3 regions of the Clostridium algidicarnis genome follow, and region 2 is predicted to be linked to each of the others. Evidence: a T-box and tRNA genes for the amino acid it is inferred to sense, from the RefSeq annotation. Region 2 holds a T-box; the other regions hold tRNA genes.
What was found. A T-box is a leader RNA that pairs with one kind of tRNA and senses whether it is charged. The one in region 2 lies ahead of asnS (asparagine--tRNA ligase), so its partner is inferred to be a tRNA-Asn.

Region 1 (3,286 bases), 580 kb from region 2:
TCTAAGTGAGTCTCACCAACTCCTGATACTATGGTTTCAGCATTTTCCGTATCTCTTTTTATAGTGAATGTAGGGTCTTCTTCCAATAACTTTGTAAGTCCTGAAGATATCTTTTCTTCATCTCCCTTAGCCTTTGGAAGTACAGCCATAGATATTACAGGCTTTGGAAAGTTAAACTTATCATAGATTATTTTAAATGATTGATCACAGAGGGTATCTCCTGTATTAGTAAATTGAAGTTTTGATACAGCACCTATGTCCCCTGCTATTATTTCCTTTGCTGCAACTTGATTTTTACCTCTCATAAAATATAAAGAACCTAGTTTTTCTGATTTTTCTTTATTACTATTCCATACTGTAGTATCTTGCTTAACCTTTCCGGTTATGACTCTAAACAAAGATAACTTACCAACAAATGGGTCTGCCACTGTCTTAAATACCATGGCTGAAAATGGATCATTTTCATTTAATTTTATAAATATTTCTTTATCTAAATTTACATCTTTAGCTTTTTGAGGTATTGCATATTCTGGAGATGGGAAACATTCTACTATATCTTCGAGCAAAGTACTCATGCCCATATTTTTAAGTGCACTTCCACACATAACAGGTGTTATTTCTCCATCAGCACAACCCTTTATAAGTCCTTTATATATTTCTTCATCACTTAATGAACCTTCATTAAAGTATTTATCAAGCAAAACTTCATCAGTTTCAGCTACAGCTTCCATTATCATCTTTTTACATTCATCTACTTTGCCCACTAATTCTTCTGGAACTTCTGATATTTCCATTTCATTAGTCTCTTTATTAAATATTCTGGCCCTTCTAGATATTACATTTACCACGCCTTTAAAATTATCTTCGTTTCCTATTGGATATTGTATTGGAACTACTGAAATTCCAAACTCATCCTTTAAACTTTTCAAAACTCTTTCAAAATTGCTATTTTCTCTATCTAATTTATTTATAAAAAAGGTTCTTGGAAGTTTAATTTTATTAACATAATTCCACGCTTTTTCTGTACCCACCTGTATTCCTGAAACCCCTGATGTTACTATCATAGCCACATCAACAGCTCTCATACCTTGAATAGATTCTCCAACAAAATCAAAGTATCCTGGTATATCAATTAAATTAACCTTTGTATCTTCCCATTGAAAAGGTAGTATTGAAGATGAGATAGATATTTTTCTTTTCTTTTCTTCTGAATCGAAGTCACTTATAGTATTTCCTTCTTCTATCTTTCCCATTCTATCTGTAGTTTTAGTATAATATAGAAGCGCTTCAGCTAGTGTAGTTTTTCCAGAACCACTATGTCCTATTATTCCAACATTCCTTAAATTCTTAGTTTTATACTCTTTCATCAGCACGACCCCCTAATTTAGTTTGAATCATATTATAAATGCTTCTCTTACATTATTATTCTATACAAAGTACTTCTAACCCTTTTTAAAATACAAAATATTATAAATATTCTAACATTATATGATACTTAAGTCTTAATTATATTTTTATAAAAAAATAAAGGATAAATGTATTTAAACATTTATCCTTTTAATATCAATTTACTATTCTAAATATAATTGGCTCCGTGAAGAGGATTCGAACCTCCAACCTATCGGTTAACAGCCGAGTGCTCCACCGTTGAGCTATCACGGAACATTAATTATTGTAATCCCGAAGGATATACCCGGCGACGACTTACTCTCCCACAAGGCCTCCCTTGTAGTACCATCAGCGCTTTAGTGCTTAACCATCCTGTTCGGAATGGGAAGGGGTGTTACCACTAAGCCATAATCACCGGATCTTTGAAAGATTTTGTTCTTTCAAAACTGCATATGGTTTAAAATAATTTGGTCAAGCCCTCGACCTATTAGTATCAGTCAGCTTAATACATTACTGCACTTACACCTCTGACCTATCAACCTCGTGTTCTTCAAGGGGTCTTACTAGCTTACGCTATGGGAAATCTAATCTTGAGGTGGGCTTCACGCTTAGATGCTTTCAGCGTTTATCCCGTCCCGACATAGCTACCCAGCAATGCCACTGGCGTGACAACTGGTACACCAGAGGTCAGTCCATCCCGGTCCTCTCGTACTAGGGACAGCTCCTCTCAAATTTCCTACGCCCGCGACGGATAGGGACCGAACTGTCTCACGACGTTCTGAACCCAGCTCGCGTGCCGCTTTAATGGGCGAACAGCCCAACCCTTGGGACCTACTTCAGCCCCAGGATGCGACGAGCCGACATCGAGGTGCCAAACCTCCCCGTCGATGTGGACTCTTGGGGGAGATCAGCCTGTTATCCCCGAGGTAGCTTTTATCCGTTGAGCGATGGCCCTCCCACGAGGTACCACCGGATCACTAAGCCCGACTTTCGTCCCTGCTCCACTTGTAGGTGTCGCAGTCAGGCTCCCTTCTGCCTTTGCACTCTTCGAACGATTTCCGACCGTTCTGAGGGAACCTTTGGGCGCCTCCGTTACTTTTTAGGAGGCGACCGCCCCAGTCAAACTGCCCACCTAACAATGTCCGGCACCCAGTTTCATGGGTATCCGTTAGAACCTCAGTACTGTCAGGGTGGTATCCCAAGGGTGACTCCACTGAAGCTGACGCCCCAGTTTCTCAGTCTCCCACCTATCCTGTACAGACAATACCGAAATTCAATGCTAAGCTACAGTAAAGCTCTACGGGGTCTTTCCGTCCAATCGCGGGTAGCCAGCATCTTCACTGGCACTACAATTTCGCCGGATTTGCAGTTGAGACAGTGCCCAAGTCATTACGCCATTCGTGCGGGTCAGAACTTACCTGACAAGGAATTTCGCTACCTTAGGACCGTTATAGTTACGGCCGCCGTTTACTGGGGCTTAAGTTCATACCTTCGCTTACGCTAAGCATTCCCCTTAACCTTCCAGCACCGGGCAGGCGTCAGCCCCTATACTTCAGCTTTCGCTTTAGCAGAGACCTGTGTTTTTGCTAAACAGTTGCTTGGGCCTATTCTCTGCGGCCTACTTGCGTAGGCACCCCTTCTCCCGAAGTTACGGGGTCAATTTGCCGAGTTCCTTAACTGCAATTCTTCCGATGGTCTTAGGATTCTCTCCTCATCTACCTGTGTCGGTTTGCGGTACGGGCACTATTTTGCTCCCTAGAGGCTTTTCTTGGCAGCGTGGAATCAGATACTTCGGTCAAAATGACCTTCCCCATCACACCTCAGAATTGTCTGAACGGATTTTCCTATCCAGACTCCCTAAGTGCTTAGACTAGCATCCAATAGCTAGCACATCTTA
Region 2 (3,286 bases):
TTTTCTTATAAACTTCTTTTTTAACCACTAATAGACTTTAAAAATCAGCATTATTTGGTGTTCTTGGGAAAGGTATTACGTCTCTAATATTAGATATTCCTGTGATGTACATTATAAGTCTTTCAAACCCTAACCCAAACCCAGCATGCTTAGTAGTTCCAAACTTTCTAAGTTCTAGGTACCACCAGTAGTCTTCTTTATTTAGTCCAAGTTCTTCAATCCTTCTTTCAAGGGTATCAATTCGTTCTTCTCTTTGGCTTCCACCAATTATTTCACCTACCCCAGGGACTAAGCAGTCCATAGCGGCTACGGTTTTTTCATCATCGCTAAGTCTCATATAAAAAGCTTTTATTTCTTTTGGATAATCTGTTACAAAAACAGGCTTTTTAAATATTTCTTCAGTTATATATCTTTCATGTTCTGTTTGAAGGTCTATTCCCCATTTAACAGGGTAGTCAAACTTTTTGTTTGATTTTTCTAAAAGCTCAATAGCTTCAGTGTAGGTTACTCGCCCAAAGTCTGAGTTTACTATATTAGTTAATCTTTCTATAAGACCTTTATCTATAAAGCTATTAAAAAACTCCATTTCTTCTGGAGCGTTCTTTAATATATAGTTTATAACGTACTTTAACATATCTTCTGCAAGCTGCATATCATCATTAAGATCAGCAAAGGCTATTTCAGGCTCTATCATCCAAAATTCAGAAGCATGTCTAGCTGTATTTGAATTTTCCGCCCTAAAAGTTGGACCAAAAGTATAGATCTTTTGAAAAGCTAAAGCATAGGCTTCACCTTCAAGTTGACCACTTACAGTAAGGTTTGTTTCCTTTCCGAAAAAGTCTTCTTTAAAATCTATTTTACCATCCTCAGTTCTTGGAGGATTTGACATGTCTAGTGTAGATAATCTAAACATTTCACCAGCGCCTTCAGCATCACTACCTGTTATGATTGGCGTATGAGTATACACAAAGCCTTTTTCTTGAAAGAATGTATGGATAGCAAATGCAGCCATAGAACGAACTCTAAACACTGCGGAGAATGTGTTGCTTCTTGGTCTTAAGTGAGCGATAGTTCGTAGGTATTCAAGACTATGTCTTTTCTTTTGTAGCGGATATTCTGAAGATGACACACCCTCTACAACTACCTTTTGTGCCTTAAGTTCAAAGGGTTGCTTTGAGTCAGGAGTAGGCACAAGAACTCCTTCTACATAAACAGAAGAACTTATAGGAAGTTTAGTTATTTCTTTAAAGTTATCTAAGCTATCTCCTTCTAGAACTACTTGAATATTTTTAAAGAATGTTCCATCGTTAAGTTCCATGAATCCAAAAGCATTAGAAGATCTAGATGTTCTGATCCAACCATTTACTTTAATATTTTGATTATAATATTTTTCGCCATTCCTATATAGTTCTTTGATTTCTAAAGTTTTCATTTTACAATCCTACCTTTCTAATTATTAAAATTAAATATAAAAAAAACCTCTCATCCGATAAAGGGACGAAAGGCTATATTTCGTGGTGCCACCCAAGTTTGTCAACATATATATGAATATGTTGATCTCTTTAACAGCACAATAAATGCTGCTCAATTATAACGGATTGATTCCGTCTAAGCCTACTTTCACATTAAATGATTTTGGTTAGAAACTCAAAGATGTTCTTCAATATAGGGCTTGCATCGACCTTTCACTCTTGCCGACTCGCTAAGGCAACCTTCCTAAATTTACTCTTCTTATCATAGTTGATTTAAATTTTTTTATCAATAATCCAATTTTACACTAAAATCATAATTAATGCAAATATCTAAAACACATAAATAAGGATATTTATGCAAAGTTTAAAATGCTTAATAATGAGTTATGCCTGTTTTTTATCACCTGCTCCTCTTGTTGGTACTGTGGAAGCTACGAATCCGATTATAGGTGAAACTAGTGCAGGAGCTACTACGTTTATATATGCAATATATCTAGTCTTATATAAAACTAGAGCAGTTAGTGAGGTTATAACAGTAGATGCTAAAAAGATATATATTATAAATTTTGCAAAGGAAGACATAAATTTTTCATATATTCTATGCCTCGTAGGACCACTTATGATAACTTTAAATATAAAAAAGCTTATTAATATAATTATCAAATTTGCAACTGAAGATACTAAAAAGTTCATCATATAAAACATCTCCTTTTTTAATTTAAAATAGTACATTATACCTACTAAAATAGGATTAAGATTTCATAAAAAAGTAATATAAAAATTAATCCTTAAATCTAGTATTATCTATAATAATATTTTTAAACCAGGAAACATATTATAAAGTAAAATTATTTTTTTGTTTTTGAAAGATCTAATTATAATAGCTATAAATTAAGCTAAACAACATCTAAAAACATTTCTCCAACTTTAACTACATCTCCAGCACCTACAGTTAATATGAGATCTCCTTTTTTTACTTTAGAATTTAGATACTCTAAAGTATCCTCAAAGTTATGGAAATTTAGGCACTTTAAACCATTATCTCTTATTTTATCACCTAACATATTTGAATTCACAGTTCCATCATCTATTTCTCTAGCGGCATAAATATCAAGTAAAAGTATTTCGTCAGCGTCATTAAAGCAAAGAGAAAATTCTTTTAACAAAGATAAAGTTCTGCTATAGGTATGAGGCTGAAAGACACAATATATCTTATTATGTTTAAAGTTTTTGGCAGCTGACAGTGCAGCTTTTATTTCTGTAGGGTGATGGGCATAATCATCTATAACAGTTATTTCATTCTTTATACCTTTTATCTCAAATCTTTTATGAGCACCTTTAAAGCCTTCTAATCCAGATATTATATACTCATTATCAATATCTAAGGCAATAGCAGTAGCTACAGCAGCTAAAGCATTTAAAATATTATGATTCCCAGGAACGTTTAAGCTTAAGGAAAATAAATTTTTGCCTTTATAGTATAGGTCAAGTTTACTCTTACCTTGATCATCGAATCTTATATTCCGACCTTGTACATCTCCACAATCAATCCCAAAGGTTAATATATTGCAGTTAACCTTGCTCATTATATTAAGAACCCTTTGATCCTCAGCATTACATATTAGGTAACCATTCTTTGGTATTAGCATTCCAAATTCTGTAAAGGCAGATTCGATATCATCAATGTCCTTGTAATAATCTAGGTGGTCTGCGTCTATATTTAATATTAATCCTATATAAGGAAAGAACTTAAGAAAGGATCTTTTATATTCGCAAGATTCTGTAATAAAATATTCACTATTTCCGGTTCTAAA
Region 3 (3,286 bases), 480 kb from region 2:
CGATGGACAATCGGTTGATATTCCGATACCACTATGTAGCGTTATTACCAATGGGGTGACGCAGGAGGATAAGATGTGCTAGCTATTGGATGCTAGTCTAAGCACTTAGGGAGTCTGGATAGGAAAATCCGTTCAGACAATTCTGAGGTGTGATGGGGAAGGTCATTTTGACCGAAGTATCTGATTCCACGCTGCCAAGAAAAGCCTCTAGGGAGCAAAATAGTGCCCGTACCGCAAACCGACACAGGTAGATGAGGAGAGAATCCTAAGACCATCGGAAGAATTGCAGTTAAGGAACTCGGCAAATTGACCCCGTAACTTCGGGAGAAGGGGTGCCTACGCAAGTAGGCCGCAGAGAATAGGCCCAAGCAACTGTTTAGCAAAAACACAGGTCTCTGCTAAAGCGAAAGCTGAAGTATAGGGGCTGACGCCTGCCCGGTGCTGGAAGGTTAAGGGGAATGCTTAGCGTAAGCGAAGGTATGAACTTAAGCCCCAGTAAACGGCGGCCGTAACTATAACGGTCCTAAGGTAGCGAAATTCCTTGTCAGGTAAGTTCTGACCCGCACGAATGGCGTAATGACTTGGGCACTGTCTCAACTGCAAATCCGGCGAAATTGTAGTGCCAGTGAAGATGCTGGCTACCCGCGATTGGACGGAAAGACCCCGTAGAGCTTTACTGTAGCTTAGCATTGAATTTCGGTATTGTCTGTACAGGATAGGTGGGAGACTGAGAAACTGGGGCGTCAGCTTCAGTGGAGTCACCCTTGGGATACCACCCTGACAGTACTGAGGTTCTAACGGATACCCATGAAACTGGGTGCCGGACATTGTTAGGTGGGCAGTTTGACTGGGGCGGTCGCCTCCTAAAAAGTAACGGAGGCGCCCAAAGGTTCCCTCAGAACGGTCGGAAATCGTTCGAAGAGTGCAAAGGCAGAAGGGAGCCTGACTGCGACACCTACAAGTGGAGCAGGGACGAAAGTCGGGCTTAGTGATCCGGTGGTACCTCGTGGGAGGGCCATCGCTCAACGGATAAAAGCTACCTCGGGGATAACAGGCTGATCTCCCCCAAGAGTCCACATCGACGGGGAGGTTTGGCACCTCGATGTCGGCTCGTCGCATCCTGGGGCTGAAGTAGGTCCCAAGGGTTGGGCTGTTCGCCCATTAAAGCGGCACGCGAGCTGGGTTCAGAACGTCGTGAGACAGTTCGGTCCCTATCCGTCGCGGGCGTAGGAAATTTGAGAGGAGCTGTCCCTAGTACGAGAGGACCGGGATGGACTGACCTCTGGTGTACCAGTTGTCACGCCAGTGGCATTGCTGGGTAGCTATGTCGGGACGGGATAAACGCTGAAAGCATCTAAGCGTGAAGCCCACCTCAAGATTAGATTTCCCATAGCGTAAGCTAGTAAGACCCCTTGAAGAACACGAGGTTGATAGGTCAGAGGTGTAAGTGCAGTAATGTATTAAGCTGACTGATACTAATAGGTCGAGGGCTTGACCAAATATTTTAAACCATATGCAGTTTTGAAAGAACAGGTTCTTTCAGATAAATGAATACAAATCTTTAACAAGATTTGCATAAGCGACTATGATAAAATCAAAGATTAAGTGATAAGGAAACTCGCTCAGCGAAACTGAGGAGTATGATTCTGTAAGCTAAATCAAAGATTTAGACAGAAATCGCATCCGGTGATTATGGCTTAGTGGTAACACCCCTTCCCATTCCGAACAGGATGGTTAAGCACTAAAGCGCTGATGGTACTACAAGGGAGGCCTTGTGGGAGAGTAAGTCGTCGCCGGGTATATCCTTCGGGATTACAATAATTAATGTTCCGTGATAGCTCAACGGTGGAGCACTCGGCTGTTAACCGATAGGTTGGAGGTTCGAATCCTCTTCACGGAGCCAATTATATAATTAAATATAAGGCTTTAAGAACTTTTAATTATGATAGTTAAAGGTTCTTTATTTTTTTGCATAATTTTAAGAAAAAGGGATATTAAACCACAAAGATGTAAAAGTATAAAAGAATTTTTACTATTTTGTAATCTATAATCTATAATAAAAAGCTATCATTATACATAAAGACAAGCATCTACTAGTTATAAAATAATTCGACTTTATTTTATTGCATTTTGATGAAAGATTAGGAGTGGGAATATGTCAATTACAGATCACAGGAACCAAAAGCCTATTTTAAAAAAAAATAAAAAACTAAACAATAAAAATCTGGCTATTAGTATTTTAGTTTTATCAATATTAATAATTGGAATAATTGCAGGACAATTTATAATAAATAAATATGGTGAAAATGATTCAACTGTATCCGCATCAGAAGAAACAAAGTCACCGGATACTGGAAAACCATCTAAAAAGGGTAAAGAAAAGATAGAAGAAAAGGAGTTAGCATACAAAAATACTTCAATAAAAGGTCAAGACAAGATAGATTCTGCAACTATAGCAAAGGATGCTATAAATGGTAAGGCAATTAAAGATGGTAAAAAGGTAATTTATTTAACCTTTGATGATGGCCCTTCCACCACAGTTACACCTCAGATACTTAATATATTAAAAAGCGAAGATGTAAAGGCTACATTCTTTATATTAGGCAAAAGTTTATCTTCAGATGGTGTTACTATTAATGAAAAATCTGGAGAAGTTCTAAAACAAGAATATGATGATGGACATGCTATTGCTAATCATACTTATTCTCATGATTATAAATATCTTTATCCGAGTAAAAATATTAATATGACAAGGGTTTTAGAAGATATTGAAAAGAATAATGTTTTAATTAAAAAGGTTATTGGAGAGTCATTTGAAACTACAGTTGTAAGATTTCCAGGAGGACTTATGTCTTGGAAAGGGCAAGATGTAGCTATAGAAAAACTAAAAGAAAAAAATATAGTACCTGTGGATTGGAATGCATTAAATGGAGATGCAGAAAGTAAAAAGAGGAAACCTGAAGAATTAATTGAAAAGGCTATAAGTACAAGTAAAAATAAGGACAAGGTTGTAATGCTTATGCACGATACCTATGGAAAAGAAACTACAGCTGAAGCTTTAACAAAGATAATCCAACACTTTAAAAACGAAGGATATGAATTTAGGACTTTAAATTAGATATTTTAAATAATAATTAATAATAAGCAAATTACAATATTACTATAAATTACAATAGGTTACTATATATTAAGTATTTTCATAATGTTAAAGAAAAATTATGATATAATAAAAGAGAAGTTGAAATAGACTTCTCTTTTATTATATTACAGAGAGAGGTATTTATGG

Region 1: it encodes a tRNA-Asn, which carries the amino acid that the T-box ahead of asnS (asparagine--tRNA ligase) is inferred to sense. The anticodon was not compared.
Region 3: it encodes a tRNA-Asn, which carries the amino acid that the T-box ahead of asnS (asparagine--tRNA ligase) is inferred to sense. The anticodon was not compared.

The regions. Positions count from the first base shown of each region.
Region 1 is NZ_JNLN01000001.1:1,395,327-1,398,612, reverse strand. Features, by position in the region: gene fusA (elongation factor G) at 1-1,367, opposite strand, end outside; tRNA gene BV55_RS0106905 (tRNA-Asn) at 1,588-1,662, opposite strand; rRNA gene rrf (5S ribosomal RNA) at 1,692-1,808, opposite strand; rRNA gene BV55_RS0106895 (23S ribosomal RNA) at 1,857-3,286, opposite strand, start outside.
Region 2 is NZ_JNLN01000001.1:818,266-821,551, reverse strand. Features, by position in the region: gene asnS (asparagine--tRNA ligase) at 38-1,432, opposite strand; T-box leader at 1,491-1,747, opposite strand; gene BV55_RS15795 (hypothetical protein) at 1,857-2,168, opposite strand; gene murC (UDP-N-acetylmuramate--L-alanine ligase) at 2,369-3,286, opposite strand, start outside.
Region 3 is NZ_JNLN01000001.1:333,350-336,635, reverse strand. Features, by position in the region: rRNA gene BV55_RS0101610 (23S ribosomal RNA) at 1-1,499, shown strand, start outside; rRNA gene rrf (5S ribosomal RNA) at 1,683-1,799, shown strand; tRNA gene BV55_RS0101600 (tRNA-Asn) at 1,829-1,903, shown strand; gene BV55_RS0101595 (polysaccharide deacetylase family protein) at 2,156-3,118, shown strand; gene BV55_RS0101590 (response regulator transcription factor) at 3,283-3,286, shown strand, end outside.